DNA from 2 places in the Roseburia sp. CLA-AA-H209 genome. Region 1 is predicted to be linked to the other one. Evidence: a T-box and tRNA genes for the amino acid it is inferred to sense, from the RefSeq annotation. Region 1 holds a T-box; the other holds one or more tRNA genes.

Region 1 (10,351 bases):
AGTGTAGGTGCATCAGATTTAGCTATCTCAGACTTTAAAGTCTCTTCATATGTACCAGATGCTGCTGTAACAACTTCAACTGGAACACCAGTCTCATCTGTATAAGCTTTTGCAAGATCCTGCCACTGCTGATCCTGTTCTGGTTTGAAGTTCAAGTAGTAAACAGAACCACTTGCTGCTTCTTTGCTGTCATCTGTCTTCTCTGTTCCTGCTGCATTATTGTCAGCTGTTTTCTTGTCGTCGCTTCCACATCCAGCAACCATAGCTGCTGTCATAGATACAACTAACATAAGAGATACTAATTTTCTTTTCATAGTACATCCTCCTAAAATATAATATGCTATCCTTCCTGAAAACCTCTTTCCCAATCTGTATACCGACTTGTCTGAAACCTAGTTGGTTACGTTCTCGGTAACGTTTTCAGTGGATATATATAATATAACCCCATTACTCAAAAATAGCAATGGGGTTTTTAACATTTTGTACACTTATATAATTTTGGCATTCCATTTTTGTGCACTTTTACCATGAAATTGTGTTTTTTCTATGAAAACAAGCGCTCTGCAATACGGACTGCATCTTCAATACAGCCATCGCAGCTCCGCAAAACCTTTCCGGTTTCAATTCCTTTCAATTCTTTACAGATATGAGAGCCGTTTTTTTCATCAAATGCTGCTGTCAGTCCCTTTACCGTCTGATATGTTCTGCCTTTGGTCATGCCCTTTTCAATTGCTCCCGAGCTTCCCAGTGCTCCTGCAATCATATACATTCCGGTTGCTGCACCACAGGTTCCCTGCATATCTGCCATCCCTGCGCCAAATCCTTCCGACAGACGGAATAAAGTTTCTTCATCAATACCCAGCTTATCACTGTAACTGCATAATACTGCCTGTGCACAGTTATATCCGCTGTGGTGTTTTTCTTCTGCTAATTTTACTCTTTCTTCTATTGTCATCTTCTAATCTCCTTTTTCTGTTTCCTGCTATTCTCTGTAATAACTTTTTCTTGCTTATAAAATGCTGCCTTCTGCCAAACGTTTTCTTTTCTATCCATCTGGCAAAAGATTTTTCCTGCGGATACACTCATGGCAGCTTTCAAATAATAATTTCTTACTGCTACAGACTGTTTCCGGATTCTTCATTCCTGCCTTTTCCCGCATCAGACATAATTTGTGTACCGTATCTGCATCCAGCTCCCGGTCCATTTCCATCATTTTACTCTGGTAAAGAAGTCTTGCATATAATTCTACCGACTCCATCCGGTAATAAGCTTCCGTCAGGTCCTTTCCATAAGTCAGTGCCCCATGATGTGCTAAGAGCAACGCATCAAAATAGTCAAGATATGGTGCAATGGCATCCGGTATTTCCTGCGTAGACGGCAGACCATATTCTGCTACCGGCACACAGCCAAGACTTACAATGGATTCTGATATGATTGCACGATTTAATGCCTGACCGCCAATCGCAAAGGTTGTGGCATATGGCGGATGCGCATGTACAACTGCTCTTACATCCGGACGTTTTTCATATACTTTCAAATGCATCTTCATTTCAGAAGACGGGCGGAACCCATCCTGACAGGATAAGACTTCTCCCTGCAGATTTATCTTACATAAACATTCTTCCGTCATATATCCTTTGGATATTCCGGTTGGCGTACACAAAATTTCATTCTCTGATATACGCACAGAAAGATTACCATCATTGGCAGCTACCATTCCGCTCTGATAAATTCTTTTTCCAATCTCTATCATCTGCCGGCGTATCCTGATTTCTGATTCCATCTTTCTTCCTCCATTGCCTGTGATTTCCAGATTTTATAGAAAGCCTTCACTTATTATAGTCACCCCGGTTATTTTTTGCAAATAAAATTCTCTTCATTTATCTCTTCATTCATCTTGTAAATTTATTTCCAGAATGCTACTATTTCTTATAGAATATATATTTTTCAAAAAATACAAACAATTTCTGCTTATAATATTTACTTTATATAAAAAGGAGTTACTACATCATGAATGAACCAGTTACCAAAGAACTTGTGATACATAAAATCAAACACAATCTACGCCGTCTGCGTACCGCCATAAAATGGATTATTTTTTCTATTCTGTCCGGTCTTCTCATCGGTATGGTGGGAATTGCCTTTTACTTTGGCATGACATGGGTCACCGATACAAGAACTGCTTATCCATGGCTCATCTTCTTTCTTCCGCTGGGTGGAATCATGATTATACTGCTCTATCATCTTCTCCATGATGAAAAGGATACTGGAACCAACCTGGTGCTTTCCGCCATCCATTCCGGGGATGAAATTCCACTGCGTATGGCTCCGCTTATTTTTATCTCCACCTTAATCACACACCTCTTTGGTGGTTCTGCCGGCCGGGAAGGTGCAGCACTTCAGCTTGGCGGAAGCATCGGAAATTCTCTCGGAAGACTTTTCCGTTTTGATGAAAAAGATAAACATATTATGATTATGTGCGGCATGAGTGCTGCTTTTTCCGCCTTATTCGGAACACCGATGGCTGCCGCTATTTTTCCGCTGGAAGTAGTCAGTGTCGGCATCATGCACTATTCTGCATTAGTGCCATGCGTTATCTCTGCTTTAGTAGCACATGGTCTGGCATTACACTTTCAGATTGCGCCGCCGTCCTTTGCTATTTTAGACATTCCGGAATTTGGAATTTCTTCTGCAGTTACCGTAACGATTCTTGCCGTTTTATGTGCATTGGTCAGTATCCTGTTCTGTATTTCCTTACATTACAGTGAAGCCATTTACCGTAAATTTATCAAAAATCCTTACCTTCGTGCTGCGGCAGGCGGCTGCATCATTATTCTCCTCACCCTTCTGGTAGGTAATCAGGATTACAATGGAACCGGCGTTAATATTATTTCCAAATGTTTTGACGGCACAGTGGCTCCGGAAGCTTTTCTTTTAAAAATCATTTTTACCGCCCTGACCCTTGGTGCCGGCTTTAAAGGTGGCGAAATTGTTCCTACTTTCTTTATCGGTGCAAGCTTCGGCTGTCTCTTTGGAACGTTGACCGGTTTCTCCCCAACCTTATGTGCCGCCATCGGTATGGCCGCCATTTTCTGTGGTGTCACCAACAGCCCGATTACTTCTTTGCTGATCAGCTTTGAAATGTTCGGTTTCGCTGCAATGCCATTCCTGCTTCTTGCGATTGCATTCAGCTATATGCTCTCCGGCTATTACGGACTGTACCGCAGCCAGAAGATTATGTATTCAAAATTTAAGACAAGCTATATCAATAAACAGACGCACTAACTACGAAAAACACGCTTTGCGAGTTTCTCGAGTTATCGCGGTGCTCGCCAAATCTGCATGCAGGCATGCGATTTTTCTCGCTACTCGCATAAAAAGAACTTCTGCTGATTGTTTTCCAACCGGCAGGAGTTCTTCTCATATCATTCACTATATGCTATTTTTAATCTCTTCTTATAAGTACTTCTGAATTTCTTCAAATACGTTTTCTACCGGAACCTGTTCCTTTAAGGTCTTATCACGGGATGTCACTTCAACGATTCCCTGTTTCATATTTCTAGGACTTACGATAACACGAAGTGGAATTCCAAGAAGGTCTGCATCGGCAAACATAACGCCGGCACTTACGGTACGGTCATCATAGATAACTTCAATACCGGCATTCTGCATTTTCTCATATAAATCATCAGCAAAAGCCTTTACTTCTTCATTGTCCGGTCTTACTGCGCAAAGGTGGACCTGCCATGGAGCAATTTCTTTTGGCCAGATTGGACCATACTCATCATGATGGGCTTCACATACAGCAGCAGCAAGTCTTCCGACACCGATTCCATAGCAGCCCATGATTGGAGTCTGTCTCTCACCATCTTTATCTACATAAGTCATCTTCATGGACTTGGTATATTTGGTTCCGAGCTGGAAGATATTTCCCACTTCAATACCTTTAGAAATACGGACGGTCTTCTTACCACATTTCGGGCAGATTCCACCTTCGTATACCTTAGCAAAATCATGATATTCTGCGTCTTTTACATCACGCTCCATATCAAGTCCTTTGAAGTGGTATTCCTCTTCATTTGCTCCGCAGGATAAGTTATTTCTTCCTTCCAGAGACTTATCATATAAAACCACATGAGGTGCATTGATATGTAAGCCAACCGGTCCGATATAGCCTGCATTTAATCCGCACTCTTCTGTAATAACAGCAGCATGAATCTGATCACCAAGATAATTAACAAGCTTGGTCTCATTGATTTCCAGATCGCCACGGATAAATACAACCACATAGCTGTCATCTGAATTTTTCTGATAAACAACTGCTTTACAGGAGTTGTTTGTCTTATCACCAAAGAATTCACAGATATCTTCAATGGTATGGATATTTGGTGTATGAACCTTTTCCAGTTCTGCTGATTCTGCGGCTCTTGGAATGTCAGAAATATTTTCTGCAGCTTCCATATTTGCTTTGTATCCACAATCATCACAAAGTACAATGGAATCTTCTCCAATCGGAGTAAGAAGCATGAACTCATGGGAAAGACTTCCACCCATCATGCCGGAATCAGATGCAACGGATACTACTTCCGGAATACCGGCTCTTTCAAAAATACGCTCATATGCCTTGTGTACTCTCTGATAATACTGCTCCAAATCTTCCTGGCTGGTATGGAAGGAATATGCATCCTTCATGGTAAATTCTCTCACACGGATTAATCCGGCACGAGGTCTTGCTTCATCACGGAATTTGGTCTGAATCTGATAAATCATAAAAGGATATTTGGTATAGCTCTGTGCATACTCACGAACCAGCTGCACGGCTGCTTCTTCGTGGGTCATACCAAGTACCATCTTGGCACCGTTTCTGTCTGTAAAACGAAGCAGCTCGTCTCCGATGCTTTCATATCTTCCGGATTCTTCCCAGATAGATGCAGGCATAACAACCGGGAACTGTACTTCCTGTCCATCTACCTTGTCCATCTCTTCACGAAGAATCTGCTCAATCTTACGTGTAATTCTCTTTAATGGCAGGAATGAAGAATAGATACCATTTGCCACATATTTGATGTATCCACCTTTTACCATAAGTGCATGACTGTCAATCACACAATCTGCCGGTCTCTCTTTAAACCGGTCACCAACTAATTTTTCCAGTTTCATTTTCTTATCTCCTTTTTCTATTCTTGCGACTCATCTGCTTAAAGCAATATAAAAGCCCTAAGCTATGATTTAGCTTAGGGCGAATGTTTCATCCGTGGTACCACCTAAATTCAGGACTGCTCCTGCACTCCGGCACATCTTCTTATGCCTTCTCTCTGTAACGGGAGAACCCGACATACCTTCACTTCTGCTTGGATATGCAGCTCCAAGACCGGTTCATCATCTTCCGTCAAAAACTCTCACCTGCCGTTTTCTCTCTGAAGGCTTCCAATGATTACTATTTCTCTTCCACACTTTCTCATATATTTTACCAATGGATATTTTACTTGTCAATCCTTTTATTCCGCAATTTCGGTTGTGCTTTCTGCTGCAGTCAAATCCGCGATTCCTTTCTGATAAGTGGTATATACTGCACTTCCTGCCAGATAAATACTGTCAGACTGATCCGTCTTTACATAATACTGGCTCAGCATGTCATTTTTATTTCCAATCAGAAGTGTTGTTGTTCCATCCCCTGTCGTCAGTGTAATGGTATTTGACGGCGTTTCAAGTCCATACTCTGACAAGTCCTCATAATCCCTGATTTCCTGGTCTGCTGTAAACTGTGCTGCGGTGGTAACCAATGTTTCCACGGCATCCTGGTCTAATGCAATGCTTTTATCTGCCTCATAATACCAGGTGTCATCTTCTTTTACAAAAGACAGTGTCTCATTATTATACTGATAAGAAAATGCTTTTACATCTTCTGTTGAAATGTCTGTCACCATAACTTTGGATGCTTCTTCCTCTTCCTGTTTTTTCTGTTCCTGGCTTTTATTCCACTTCGTCAGGCTAACCCATGCAACAATACAGATAAGAAGCAGGATGCATAAAGCAATCAACTGTTTTTTCTGTTTCTTCATTACTTCTTTCTCCTTCTCATCCAGATTACGATACCGATTGCAAGAAGCAATAACGGAATTACTGCAATGCCGATTACAGCTGATGCAATGACAACCGAAGCCGGTACGGTCAGGGTACCGCTGTCATATTCTTTGACCGGAATCACAACTGCTGAACTGCTGTCTTCCGGAATATAGCTTGCAATGGATTTTGAAAATACGGATAAATTATTTCCGGATACCATACTGTCTGCATCATCCGTAAACATACTCATGGAAGAATATACAAGAATATCTGCGATTGTATCATCCATGGTTTTTTCCGCCTTTAATCCTACCGTAAACGGTCCTGCAATATCATCCTCCGTCTGCTCTAAGGAGCTTGTAGCATCTGTCTTACTGTACGCTGCATCCGAAGTGGTAAGTAAAGGTGTATAGGTTACATTTTCGGTATCGGTATTATAGGTAAGACCTACTGCATACGGTGTAAATACATAGCCATCCACACCGGAAGTCAGCGCACTGCTTTCTACATTTGGTAAAAGATAATATGGTGCCTGATAATAAGAACCGGTATTGCTCTCCATCACCATTCCGTCTACTGCAGTAATGCCAAACTCATTTAAAACCGAATAAAAATTACTCATATCAGCATCTGTATAAGATAGCGTTACAAAAAGTTTTCCACCTTTATTGATATAATCAATTACTTTTGACGCATCATCGGATGAAAAATCAGAGGTCGGTCCATTGATAATAAGTGCCTGTGCATCTTCCGGAATGCTGTCTGCCTGCATCAGGTTGAGGCTGTTTAAAGTGACATTTGCTTTCTCAATAGCATCTTTAAAATTACCGTTCAATGCTGTCTCACCATGTCCCTGCAGTTCGTACATAACCGGCATTTCATCCGATGTGACATAGGAAATGGCACTGGTAAGCTGTCCCTCTCCATCATAACCTGTAGTCTGGCTGCTATAAGTACTGTAATCTATACTGGTCTCATAAATATTGCTGTAATTAATTACTTTGGAACGTTTACTGCTTTCTACAATCAGACTCTTTCTGGTGATAGATGTATCATCCGTATAATCCCGGTAAAAATTCGGATAAACGGAGGGGTCTTTATATTCTACCGAAATATGGGAAGATTCGCCTTCATAACGCTTTAATGTCGTTGCAAGAGTATCATCCATATTTCCTTCCGCTTCCAGAACATAAATTGTGACATCCTCATCCAGATTATGAAGAATCTCTTTTGTATCATCAGAAATGGAATACATCTTCTGTGCTGTCAAATCAATAGATGTAATGGAAGATGGCAATGCATTTACTACAAGGTTTACTGCGACTGTAACCACGATTCCGATCACAACCATGGCAGAACTGAATACGCCAAGCTTTAATTTCTTACTGCTCATACTCCAGCGACGCTTCTGTATGGACTGTACCGTCAGGAACAAAAACAGGATAATCATGGAAATATAATATACAATGCCGGATACATCAAGAATTCCCTGCATCAGCATATCCATGTGTTTTGTCAAATCATAACAGCCTAAAATCTTTGTAATAATATTTCCATTCTGTGAAATCAGATTGGTAATTCCGGTCATCAGATATCCCACAAAGAGAAATACAAAGGTTAATACTGCAGAAATTACAATACTTTCTGTCAGTGAAGATACAAAGGTTCCAATGGCAATACAGGTCATACCATATAACCAGAAACCCAGTACTCCCACATAGCTCTTTGCAAAAGCAACGTTTCCATATGCTGACATAATTAACGGTGCCAGACACATAACCGCTACACTGATGGTAAATACGGTTCCGGTGGCGAGATATTTTGCCAGAACCACTTTTTCTACTGATACCGGCGAAGTTAAAATCAGCTGGTCTGTCTTATTCTTCCGCTCCTCTGCCAGGGTACGCATCGTAAGAATCGGCACAGTAACCAGAAACAGAAACGTTACTGCTGATAAAGTACTGCTGATATCTGTCGAACCATAATACATATTGTATACATAAAAATAAAGGCCAAACAGTGCCAGTGTTGCTGCAATAAAAAGCCATCCGGTCACCGTCTGAAAATAAGATTTTAATTCTCTTTTCCATATTGCACGCATTATTCTTCCTCCTTTGATGTAAGTTCAAGAAAGATATCTTCCAGCGATTTACCACCGTTTATCATTTCCAAAATCGGCATATCACTTTCTGCACAAATATGAAAAATCTCTTCTCTGACATCTTTATTTTTTTCTGCCGTTACAGTCACCTCAGTAACTCCATCCTCCGGCAGTTCTTTCGTTTCTACTGCAGTAATATGTTCTGCATCTGCAAAAACTTCTTTTATTTTTTCTTCTTCAGCTTTTAACTTAAGCTCTATTACCTGTCCACCGGACATCCGCTCTACCAGTTCTTCTGTTTCTTCCGATGCAACTAATTTTCCATGGGAAATAATAAATATGTAATCACATACTGCCCGGACTTCCGAAAGAATATGGGAACTTAAAATTACAGTATGCTTCTTTCCAAGACTCTGAATCAGATCACGGATTTCAATAATCTGTTTCGGGTCTAAGCCTACTGTAGGCTCATCTAATATAATAACTTCCGGATAACCTAAGACTGCCTGCGCCAGTCCGACTCTCTGCCGGTATCCTTTGGACAGATTTTTAATCAGTCTGCCTCTCATATCAGTAATCTTTGTGGTTGCCATGGCATCTTCTACATAGAGTTTCCGTTTCTCCTTTGGAATCTTCTTAAGTTCTGCTGCAAACAAAAGATATTCTTCCACCGTCATATCCATGTATAAAGGTGGCAGCTCCGGCAAATAGCCAATACATTTCTTTGCATCCTCCGGCTGTGCCAAAATATCAAATCCATTGATTTTAATGGTTCCCTCTGTTGCCCCCAGATATCCGGTAATCATGTTCATTGTAGTTGATTTGCCTGCACCATTTGGTCCTAAGAAGCCATATATTCTTCCCGGCTCAATGGTAAGATTCAAATCATCTACCGCTACATGCGTCCCGTATTTTTTCGTCAAATGACTAATCTCTATCACGTCTCTTCCTCCTTATAACATCTTACCTCAGAAAGTTTATGAGAAAGTTGTGTTAAAAAGACGATGATTTTGTGATAAAAATGCGGTCAAACTGTGTTTTTTGTGTAACGGAATTAATCTAATAATTCTTCAAAGCTTAGAATATAGCGGTCAGATAGCTGCATGATTTCATTTTTCTCATAGGAGGAATGGATATCTTCCACACCTACCACATAGAAATCATCCATCTTTGCACCTTCCACACCCTTTAAAATATCTTCATATACCACACACTGCTCCGGTTTCAAAGAAAGCTTTTCTGCTGCAAGCTGGTACACATCCGGGAATCCTTTTCCCCGCTTCACTTCCTGCGTCACTGTAAATGCATCAAAATATTTCATGATGCCGCAATGGGTAAGACAGGGACGAAACAGCCTCTCATCGGAAGAAGTTGCTGCTGCAATCTTAATTCCTTCTGCCTTTAATTGCTTCAGGTAATCTATAACACCGGCTTTCAACTTTACTTCATTGGTATAAGCTTCAATCGCCATATCAAACCATTCTTTGATAATCTCTTCTTCGGACTCCGGCAGATTAAAACGCTCTTTGGTATATTCTGCTGCCGCATCAAAGTTCTTTGAAGTAATTGCTACCAGATAATCATCCGGCACAACAAATCCTCTTTTGCCAAGAAAATCCTCATCAATTTTCCGCCATACTCCCATGGAGTCTAAAAGAGTGCCATCTAAATCAAAGATGGCACCCATTCTATTGTCAATCATATATTTTCCTTTACATTCTGTCTGGTGCAGAGAAACCTAATACATCGATACAAACCTCTAATGTCCGCCTGGTCAGTGTTAATAAACGAACATAGGAAGCCTGCACTGCCTCGTCTTCTTCTGCCATAATCTTTGTCTCATGATAAAAATGATTCAATGCATTTGCCAGGTCATAGATATAAGAACATACCTTATGTGGTGCTGTCTCTTCGTAGGCATTTTCCATCATGGCATTGAAACGGGTCAGCTCTAACATCAATGCCTTCTCGCTTTCGGAATGTGCCGGAAGAATTGCTGCTGTTCCTGCTTCTTTTCCTGCTTCTTTATATTTGTTCAGAATGGATTTGATCCGGACAATCGTATAAAGAATATATGGACCTGTATTTCCTTCAAATGAAGTAAAACGGTCGATATCAAAAATATAATCCTTGGAAGCCTGATTGGAAAAGTCTCCGTATTTTACTGCGGAAAGTGCAACTACT
Region 2 (10,351 bases), on a different contig from region 1:
TGAAATAGTGAGCGATGAAAGTTAATGATAAGCTGATTGGCTTATCATTAATTATCATATAATGAGTGCAAAAGAAACACCCCTGTCAGATTGACAGGGGTGTTTCTTATGGCAGTGGTCTGGTGCTTTCTCCCTGGATGATAACAGGAAGCGTTGTATAGCTTTGGATGAGAAGTTCCGGGTTCTGAAGCTTACGGATCATCATGGAGCCTGCCTGCACACCGGTATCATAGACATTGATGTCTACAATGGTAAGCTGTGGGTCGATGATGCTGGAATATGGGTAGACGTCAAAGGTAAGTATGGCAATGTCATCCGGGATGGAAAGCTGCCGGTCTTTGACGGCCTGGATGACACCTAATGCGAGGGTGTTATTTTCACATACAATAGCGCGAGGCGGTACAGGCTGTGTCAGCATATCAGAAGTAACAGAATAAGCGTGCTGGCAGCTGGAATCGGTATTTCCGATACGGGCAGCCGGAATGTGAAAGCCTCTGTCTAACATGCCTGCCATAAATCCTTTTTGACGCTGGGCAGAAATATAATCGGTTTTGCGCTCTCCGATAAAGGCGACATCTGTATAACCACAGGCTATCATGTGGGCAGCGGCATATTCACCGGCAAGGGCGTGGTTGGTATCTACCCAGCATAAGCGGCTTTCAAAACTCGGATGCCCAATGATAATGTGTGGAAAGCCTGCATCCAGAATAAGATTTGCAATTTCTTTATTAATGGCAGAGCCGTGGATGATAAGACCATCGGAGGAACCGCTTGTGATAACTTCGCTGACTTTTTCTCCGGGATAGCGTTCTTCAGAAGTGTTGACAAGCGTCAGGGAATAGTTGTTTTCGGACAAGGTATGGTGTACGCCGCACATAATGTCAAACATATGCGGATTCCGATAAGCAGTATCTTTCTCCAGATTGGTAAGATAGACAATATTGGAAGTAGCACCTTTTGCAAAGCTTACAGCCCGGGAGTTAGGGGTATAATGAAGCTTTTCAATTGCTGCATGAACCTTTTCCACAGTGGCTGGGGATATGGTGGTCCAGTGATTTAAAACTTTAGAAACAGTGGATTTGGAAACACCGGCTTCATTGGCAACATCATTGATGGTAACAGACATAAAATACCTCCTGAAAAAATGTATAAATTTACAAATATAGTATAGCGGTTTCCTGACAAAGTCAATCGTTTTTGACAAATAAACATTGTAAACAAGGGAAAAAAGTGATAAATATAGACTTAGCAAGAGGAACCAATTGCATGAAAAAAAGAAAATAAAGAAAACGGTTTCCTAAAGAAACCGGAAAACGGAGGTATTTTTATGAAGAAAAGGGTGTTGAGTCTGTTGCTCTGTACCGCAATGACAATCGGCACATTATCCGGTTGTGGAAAAGAAGCAGGAAATGACGAAGGAAAGACTACAGAAGTACTTGGAAATGATGCAGAGGATGAAATGACAGAAGTAAAAATCTGGCATGATGGGGATGAGAATATCATGCAGACCATTGCGGATTGTGCGAATGAGAAACTGGCAGAGGATAATATCAAGGTTACCTTTGAAAAGAAGAGCGGTCTGACCGACCAGCTTCAGTTATATGGAAATGATGAATCCAACGGACCGGATATGTATCTTTATGCACATGATTCATTGGGAACATTTGCAGAAATGGGGATTTTAGCTCCGATTACGGATGTTATCAGTGAGGATGTAATGGCGGATTTATTACCGATGACCGTAGAAGCAGGTAATTATAAGGATACCCAGTACCTGATGCCGGTTTATTATGAGACATTGCTCTTTATGTATAATAAGGCAAAATGGGAAGGTGATGTGCCGGAAACAACAGATGAACTGTATGATTATATGGTAGCACATACCGATGTGGATGCAGGAACTTATGCGCTGGTAAATCAGCATTCTACCGCATACAATGTGGCACCGGTAATCAATGGTTTTGGTGGATATATTATTGATAAAGATGCAAATCCTGGATTAAATACACAGGAAACCAAGGATGCTATCGCATACAATCAGAAATTTGCAGCATTGGAGGCAGATGGAGATTACAACACAGTAACTGCATTATTCAATGAAGGCCAGGCAGCAGCAATCATTGGTGGACCATGGCTGGTATCCGGAATCAAGGCAGCGGGCATTGACCTTGGTATTAAATCCTTAGCGGATTTTAAACTTCCGAATGGAAACGGACTGGCACCATATTCAGGTGTACAGAGCATTGGTGTCTTAAAATATGCAGCAGAAAATAAGAAAGAAGCAATTGCAAAAGTATTAGAGACAATTGCAAGCCCGGAAGTAGGTATTGCATTGGCGAATAAATCAAACTGTGCACCGGCAAACAGCAAAGCATATGATGACGCAGATGTTGCTGCAAATGAGATGATTATGGCAATGAAAGCAACTGCAGAAACTGCACAGCCTATGCCAAACATTCCACAGATGAGCGTTATGTGGGGACCGACAGAAGAATTTTTGGCAGCAGTCAACAAATCAGGGGAAGATATTGACACTGCAGCAGAGACTTATCAGCAGGAGGCATTGGATGCCATTGCAGATATGCAGTAAGAAGGAGTTTATTTAGAAGCAATAAAGAGGAAAATTAGGAAGAGAAGTGTGTATATGAAGAACAAACGGAAATTAACACCATGGCTTTACAGTATGCCGGCACTGATATTGATTGGAATGGTTATTGTATTCCCGATTATTTATACGGGCTATATATCACTGACCAATATGAATCTTTTTCACTGGTCAAATTATGAATTTATCGGACTATCCAACTATAGCAGGGCATTATTAAAGGCAGATTCCGGTTTTCTTGGAGCATTGTTTACAACCTTACTTTGGACCGCATTAAATATGGTGATACAGGTAGTTGTGGCATATTTTATTGCATTGGGATTTCAAAGAGAAGATTTAAAGGGAAAACGTGTATACAAGACTCTTTTGATGTTCCCGTGGGCAATGCCTGCTTATGTGTCCATTCTTTTGTGGAGGGTAGGCATTTATAACACGGAGTTTGGTCTTCTGAATAAGATTCTGGTGGCACTTGGCTTTGGAAAGGTAAATTTCCTTTCCACCAATGTGCCGGCATTTCTCTCCTGCATGACTCTAAACCTGTGGATGGCATTGCCGTTTATGATTATGATGATAGACGGTGCACTGTCCAGCATTGACCGCAGCTATTATGAAAGCGCAGAACTGGATGGAGCAGGTTTCTGGTCAAAGAACATCCATATTACCGTTCCGGCAATGAAAGGAATTATTGCACCGGCGGTTATTATGACGACATTTACCACATTTAAGCAGTTTGATATCGTATATCTTCTTACGATGCAGAAGGGAGCATATTCAGGGGCAACCTTACAGACCGTAATTACTTATGCACAGCAGAATGCGTTTGTTTCAAATAACTATGGACTGTCCTCAGCGGTATCCATTATTATCTTTTTCCTCATCATGGTATTTTCGCTGTTTACCAATCGAGGGGTAAAGGAGGAAAATTATGACTAAGAAAAAGAGAAAACAGATTTTACAGCTTAGCGGATTACATATTTTTTATATTATACTGTGTCTGCTGGCACTGGTACCGATTTTATATGCGTTGAATCTTTCCTTTGAAAGGGGAAGTGGAGCATTGTCCTCCGGATTATCTTTGTTTCCAAAGGAATTTACACTGGATAATTATAAAAATATACTGACGCAGAAGCCGTTTTTGCGGTGGTTTTATAACTCTGCCGTATTAAGCTTCTTTACAATGGTCATTGCTATCGGATTTGCCATGGTGTCATCTTATGCATTTTCAAGATACCGTTTTAAGGGAAGAAATGGCATTTTAAAATTACTGCTTCTCTTAAATGCATTCCCACAGATTCTGTCCATGTTTGCATTATTCCGTCTTTTAAAACAGATGAATATGCTGGATACGAAACTGGGACTGGTGATTATTTATGCGGGAAGCATGTGCATTTTCTCTATCTGGAATATGAAGGGGTATTTTGATACCATTCCGATAGAAATCGAAGAAGCATCGAAAATTGACGGTGCATCGGATTTCCAGCTGCTGTGGAAGGTAGTAATGCCGCTGGCTCGTCCGGCAATCATTGTAACTTCCGTGATGGTACTTATTTTTGTATGGAATGAATATCTGTTTTCCACAACATTTCTACTGAATGAAAACAGTTATACACTGGCAGGTGGATTATATCAGTTACAGTCCAACGATTACACCAGAAGCTGGGGAATGTTCTCCGCAGCCGCTATCCTGGTATCTGTTCCGGTGCTGATTATTTTCTTCTGTATACAAAAGTATATGGTATCCGGTCTTACTGCAGGTGGTGTGAAAGGATAGAAATAAAATGGAAAAAGAAGCAATTTTGCATATTCCACTGTCACAATTTGCTTTTGCAGAAAAAGAAGACCGGCTGGTAATAAGAATCCGTTGTAAAAAGGGCGATTTAAAACGGTGCGTGCTGCTTTGGGGAGACCGGGTGGCAATGGAAGAGCCACTTCCGGTGAAACAAAGTGAAATGGAACATGTGGCATCCGATATGCTTTATGATTATTATGAAGTTAAGATTACGTCTCCGTATACCAGGGTATGCTATTATTTCCGGTTAGAGGACGATATAGAAAGCCTTTATTATTATGGAAGAGGATTTGCAGAGAAACTGTCCTGTGGCAGGGCAGAATATTTCCAGTTTCCATATATTAGAAGAGAGGATATTTTAGATATCCCGGAGTGGGCAGAAGACATTGTTATGTATCATATTTTCCCGGACAGTTTTGCAAATGACAGACGGGAACTGACGGAAAAAGCGACAAGGCATATGCTTTTGCCGGATGAAAAAAGCGACAGCAATGGAAAAATTTTACCGGACCGGATTTGTAAGAATCATCTGGGTGGTACACTGAAAGGAATTTGTGAAAATCTTGACTATATCGAAAAGCTTGGAATTAACTGCATTTATCTGAATCCGATTTTTGAAGCAGCGTCTTATCATAAATATGATACCATTGACTATTTTGAAATCGACCCCTGTCTTGGAAATAAAGCGGATTTAAAAGAACTGGTGCAGCAGTGCCACAAGAGAGGAATCCGGGTTATTTTAGATGGTGTATTTAATCATTGTGGAGCAGATTTTTTTGCATTCCGGGATGTGCGGCAGAAGGGAAAAGCATCAAGATATTATAACTGGTTTTATCACCTGCCGGAAACGATACAGTACGCTGATCCGCCGAATTATGAGGCGTTTGCCTATGTAAAGGAAATGCCAAAGCTTAATACCGGAAATCCTGAAGTGGTGGAGTACCTTTGCAATGTTGGAACTTACTGGATTCGGGAAGCAGATATTGACGGCTGGCGCTTGGATGTGGCAAATGAAATCAATCATGAATTCTGGAGAGTCTTCCGTCATGCGGTGAGAGCGGTAAAAGAGGATATATTTCTAATAGGTGAAATCTGGGAAGAAGCAGGCATCTGGCTTCAGGGAGACCAGTTTGATTCTACGATGAATTATACTTTTTCTTATCTGTGCCGGGATTTTTTTGGAAAGGGAGAACTTTCGGTCAGTGAATTTGATGCCCAGATGCAGCGGATGATTTACCGCTACCCATGGCAGGTGAGCCTGGCACAGATGAATTTTCTGGATTCCCATGATATTCCGAGATTTTTAAGCTATTGCAATGGAAATAGAAAGAGAATGGAGCTGGCATTTTTCTATCTCTTTATGGGAGTGGGCGTGCCATCGGTATTCTACGGGGATGAAGTGTATATCGAGGGAATGAAAGAACTGGAGTATCGGGCAGCCATGGACTGGCAGGCAGTAATGGAGCAGCAGGCAGAAAACAACAGATTACAGGGAAATCTGGCAGAGAAGTTCAGCTACTGGATTGCACTCCGAAAAGAGCATGTGGCATTACGCAAGGGCAATTACCGGACAATTTACTGCAATGATATAATGGGAGTATATGTATTTTTACGTAGTTTTGGGGACGACAAAGTCCTGGTATTTTTAAATACCGGCACCGGCAGTGTGACACTGACATCAGTGGAGGTTCCACAGCTGCAGGAAAAAAAGATAATTCTTTCTTCTTGTGAGGGAAAGCTTTTGGTTGTTTTGTAAAACAAAAGATATTTCTATAAATAGTACCGTTCCTTAAAAAGATAAGTGACATCTTTACATACTTGTGCTATACTTTGGAAAAGATAAAGAGACATAGGAAGGGGGACTTACTATGGTTATATTTATTGGAATTCTGATATTCGCCGCAATAATTGGATTTTATGCATGCTTTGGCCGGAGAATCAATGAAAATATCGGTTCCGGATTTGGAAAAGAATACATGAAAGACAAATGGGGAATGGATGAATAAAAGAGAGGTTTAAGAATGCCGGATGGATTTACCATCCGGCATTTTATATGCTGATTTGGAGAGTAAGTCATAGACTACTTCTTGATGCTTGCACGCCGTTTGACCTTTTCCTCGTAGAGTATTGCGTCGGAATGCTTTAATATATCGGTTAAAATAAAGGAAACAAATTCGTCACCGCCCAGTCTTGCAGTAATGGCATCCTTTGGCAGGCATTTACGCAGCCGCTCCATGCTGATATGACGCAGTGTGGTAAAGCCAGTGTACAGCTGGCAACCGCAGGAACTTCTCTGGTGAAAAATGGTTGACATCCGGCAGGATTGTGGCTTCTTTCCCTGACAGAGCATAAGCGCATTCTGTAATGCCTGGCAGCTGAACTGGAAGCTGCTGTGGGAAACACTGGTCAGTGGTGGTTCCATGGTTTTTGCGTGGTCAATGTCATATCCCACCAAAAGGTCTCTTGCAGCACAGACGCGGTATCCTGCCTTTGCCATATTATCATTTGCAAAAGCAATTGCCTCTAATTCCGGGTTGTGGTCTAGGATATATTCCACCTGCTCGGTGACAAGCTCTGAGTAGTTGTCAGCAATCAGGTATGGAATGTCCGGATCGTCAGGTGTGTCCTCTAACATCAGAAATGGAATATCTTTATAATGGGAAAGAAAGTCTGCCTTTACCTGGTTACTTTTAAAAATAGAAAGAGAACCATAGGTAATAATGAGTGCATCCGGTCTGGTAAAAAAAGTTGCTTCGGCATTGAAAAAGCCGTTCTTATGATTGACTTAAGTACAACATAAAACGATTAAGTAGAAAAGAAAATAAAAATATTACTGGACAAAAAATGTGATATATGCTAATATAGTTGAGCGTGTGAAAGAACTGAATAACGATGCGTGGCTCAGCTTGGTAGAGCGCTGCGTTCGGGACGCAGAGGTCGCAGGTTCAAATCCTGTCGCATCGACGAAAAAAACGAGTACACTGTTAGGTGTGCTCGTTTTTTATATGAAGATTTCTACCCAAATATTGTCTGGAATCATCTTGTCATGTTATAATGAACGTAAGCAAGTCAACATATAAGCGTGATTGGCGAGCTGCAATTGTTTATCAGGAGTTGATTTTCACTTGATAAATGAAAAGGTTGGAAAATAATACAATAAAGGAGAAGACACAATATGAGTATGGAACCGGATTTTCTTACTTTGACAATCGGAAAACAGAAAAATATTGCATTGATTGCCCATGATGGAAAGAAAGCAGAACTGATCCAGTGGTGCAAAGACAATGCAGAAACTTTAAAGAAGCATTTCCTTTGTGGAACCGGAACAACGGCAAAAATGATTACAGACCAGACGGGACTGCCGGTAAAGGGCTATAACAGCGGTCCGCTGGGCGGAGACCAGCAGATTGGTGCTAAGATAGTAGAGGGAAAAGTAGATTTCGTGATTTTCTTTTCAGATCCGCTTACTGCAGCACCTCATGACCCGGATGTAAAAGCACTGCTTCGTATTGCACAGGTATATGACATCCCGATTGCGAATAATAAGGCAACTGCAGATTTTATGATTCATTCCGAGTTGATGGATGAAGAATATAATCACAATGTGATTAATTTTAATAAGAATGTCAGACAGCGGGCATCGACGATAAAGTAATGTCAGCTAAACTACGAGAGACACGTAAAGCGTGTTTCTCACATAAAAAGGAGAGGCGGTGTGAATACTCACACCGCCCCTTTTCCCTTTTAATTATCCTGGTATTATCCCTCAATGGAAATATATTTCTTTTCTTCCACAGCAGGTTTTGCTTCTTTCTTCGGAACGGTCAGAGTCAGGATACCATTTTCAAAACCGCCTTTGATGTCATCCTGAGTAACGCCATTTCCGACATAGAAACTACGCTGGTAAGAGCCATAGTAACGTTCTTTACGGATATATTTGCCATCTTTGCCTTTTTCGTCCTTGTTGTCCTGGTGTTTGGCATTGACGATGAGGTATCCGTCTTTCAGCTCAGCCTGGATATCTTCTTTCTTAAAACCTGGAAGTTCAAATTCCAGTTCATATCTGTCGTCAAATTCCTTAACGTCAGTGTTCATGGCAGCACGGTTGTCTGCTGCAGGAGCATTGTAAGCTCCGAATGGAAATACATCATCGAATATATCATCTACAAAGTTGTTTGAAAAAATACTTGGTACTAACATAAGTCATTCCTCCTAAAATAGTCTATTGTAATTAGTAATAATGTTTCTTGTTTCTGTGAGCTTCTCTGGCTTCCTCAACAGCCTCATGGTCGGCTACATTAATTTTAGCTTTTACTTTTTTCTTTTTTAATGGATGTTTTGGATTTTTGTCTGACATAATAACATGCTTCCTTTCTTAATCTGAATCAGATACTATATAAAGTTCTGTTATCCTTCAATGGCGATGTACTTGTGGTCTTCCACAGCAGGTTTTGCTTCTTTCTTCGGAACGAAGAGTTTTAAGATACCGTGTTTAAATTCACCCTTGATATCTTCTTCGGTAACGGCATCGCCAACATAAAAGCTTCGGCTACAGGCTCCGGAATAACGTTCCTTACGGATGTACTTGCCGGATTTCTTATCTTTATCTTCCTCATCCAAGCCTTTGGCGGCACTGATGGTCAGGTAACCATTTTCTAAGGAAGCACTTACTTCGTCTTTCTTAAATCCAGGTAAATCAATGACCAGTTCGTAACCATTGTCCTGCTCCTTTATATCTGTCTTCATCAGACGTGCGGCTCTACGACCGTAAAGTTTTTTCTCAGTCTTTTTCATATCCATGTTATCGTCCATCCATGGAAAATCCTCAAAGAAGTCATCAAATAAATTCTCTCCAAAAATACTAGGCATCAACATAAGTCATCTCTCCTTTTTTAAATAAATCTATCTATGCTTGTTTACCTTGTTTCTTTGGAACCGGGATGTTTTAGGAACCTCTTTTTGTTCCTCTCCTTTGTTCTGACTACGTTATAACACCAATTATTAGCAATGTCAAGAGGTGAGTGCTAATAAATTTGTGAAAAATTTGTGAATTGGTTGCAAATTGCGAGAAAACTAAGGAAATATAAGGGAATACGCTGTGAAAAAGAAGAGAAAATAAGTGAATGTATTGCGAAAAAAGAAAGAATATTGCAGGAACTATGAGACTGTGTTATGATTTTTATAACTTTGCGTTATGGAAATTATGAGTTTAGGAGAAGAAAAACAAAATGAAGACACAGAATGAGAAAAGAAGTACATTTTCGGGGAAGATAGGGTTTGTATTATCAGCAGCAGGCGCTTCCGTGGGACTGGGAAACATATGGAGATTCCCATATCTTGCGGCAAAGTATGGGGGAGGAATCTTTCTGCTGATTTATATTATACTTGCACTGACTTTTGGATATACGATGATTATGGCGGAGACTTCTATCGGAAGAATGACGAAGAAGAGCCCGGTGGGAGCATATCATACCTTTGGAAAATCCCGCTGGCTCTCTTTCGGTGGCTGGATAAATGCGATTATTCCGGTTTTAATCGTGCCATATTATTCTGTAATTGGCGGCTGGGTAATGAAATATCTGGTGGAATATATCAGGGGAAATGGCAGTAAGCTTGCATCGGATGGATATTTTTCCGATTTCATTTCCAGCGGGCTTTCCACAGAAATCTGCTTTGCTTTTTTTGCAGTATTTACGCTGGGGATTATCTTTGCCGGAGTCCGGAATGGTATTGAGCGGGTATCCAGATTTATGATGCCGGTGCTGGTTGTTCTTTCTATATTAATAACGGTTTATTCCGTAAGCAGACCGGGAGCATTAAAAGGAGTTAAATATTTTCTGATTCCGAATTTTGAAAATTTTTCCTGGATGACGGTAGTAACAGCCATGGGACAGATGTTTTATTCCCTGTCCATTGCCATGGGAATTCTCATTACTTTTGGTTCTTATATGAAGAAG

Evidence for each region. The T-box of region 1 lies ahead of LKD41_RS01115 (proline--tRNA ligase). A T-box ahead of a tRNA ligase gene usually reads a tRNA of that ligase, here a tRNA-Pro.
Region 2: it encodes a tRNA-Pro, which carries the amino acid that the T-box ahead of LKD41_RS01115 (proline--tRNA ligase) is inferred to sense. The anticodon was not compared.

The regions. Positions count from the first base shown of each region.
Region 1 is NZ_JAJEQU010000001.1:214,550-224,900, forward strand. It holds gene LKD41_RS01095 (ABC transporter substrate-binding protein) at 1-314, opposite strand, end outside; gene LKD41_RS01100 (C-GCAxxG-C-C family protein) at 545-955, opposite strand; gene LKD41_RS01105 (class II aldolase/adducin family protein) at 1,046-1,783, opposite strand; gene LKD41_RS01110 (chloride channel protein) at 2,011-3,285, shown strand; gene LKD41_RS01115 (proline--tRNA ligase) at 3,457-5,160, opposite strand; T-box leader at 5,233-5,460, opposite strand; gene LKD41_RS01120 (DUF4340 domain-containing protein) at 5,499-6,062, opposite strand; gene LKD41_RS01125 (Gldg family protein) at 6,062-8,167, opposite strand; gene LKD41_RS01130 (ABC transporter ATP-binding protein) at 8,167-9,108, opposite strand; gene LKD41_RS01135 (HAD family hydrolase) at 9,222-9,869, opposite strand; gene argS (arginine--tRNA ligase) at 9,880-10,351, opposite strand, start outside.
Region 2 is NZ_JAJEQU010000006.1:131,015-141,365, reverse strand. It holds gene aroB (3-dehydroquinate synthase) at 1-8, shown strand, start outside; gene LKD41_RS07665 (LacI family DNA-binding transcriptional regulator) at 107-1,126, opposite strand; gene LKD41_RS07660 (extracellular solute-binding protein) at 1,328-2,590, shown strand; gene LKD41_RS07655 (carbohydrate ABC transporter permease) at 2,645-3,538, shown strand; gene LKD41_RS07650 (sugar ABC transporter permease) at 3,531-4,376, shown strand; gene LKD41_RS07645 (glycoside hydrolase family 13 protein) at 4,384-6,150, shown strand; gene LKD41_RS07640 (hypothetical protein) at 6,263-6,400, shown strand; gene LKD41_RS07635 (hypothetical protein) at 6,475-7,029, opposite strand; tRNA gene LKD41_RS07630 (tRNA-Pro) at 7,285-7,358, shown strand; gene LKD41_RS07625 (methylglyoxal synthase) at 7,576-8,049, shown strand; gene LKD41_RS07620 (Hsp20/alpha crystallin family protein) at 8,154-8,594, opposite strand; gene LKD41_RS15670 (hypothetical protein) at 8,626-8,751, opposite strand; gene LKD41_RS07615 (Hsp20/alpha crystallin family protein) at 8,802-9,269, opposite strand; gene LKD41_RS07610 (sodium-dependent transporter) at 9,623-10,351, shown strand, end outside.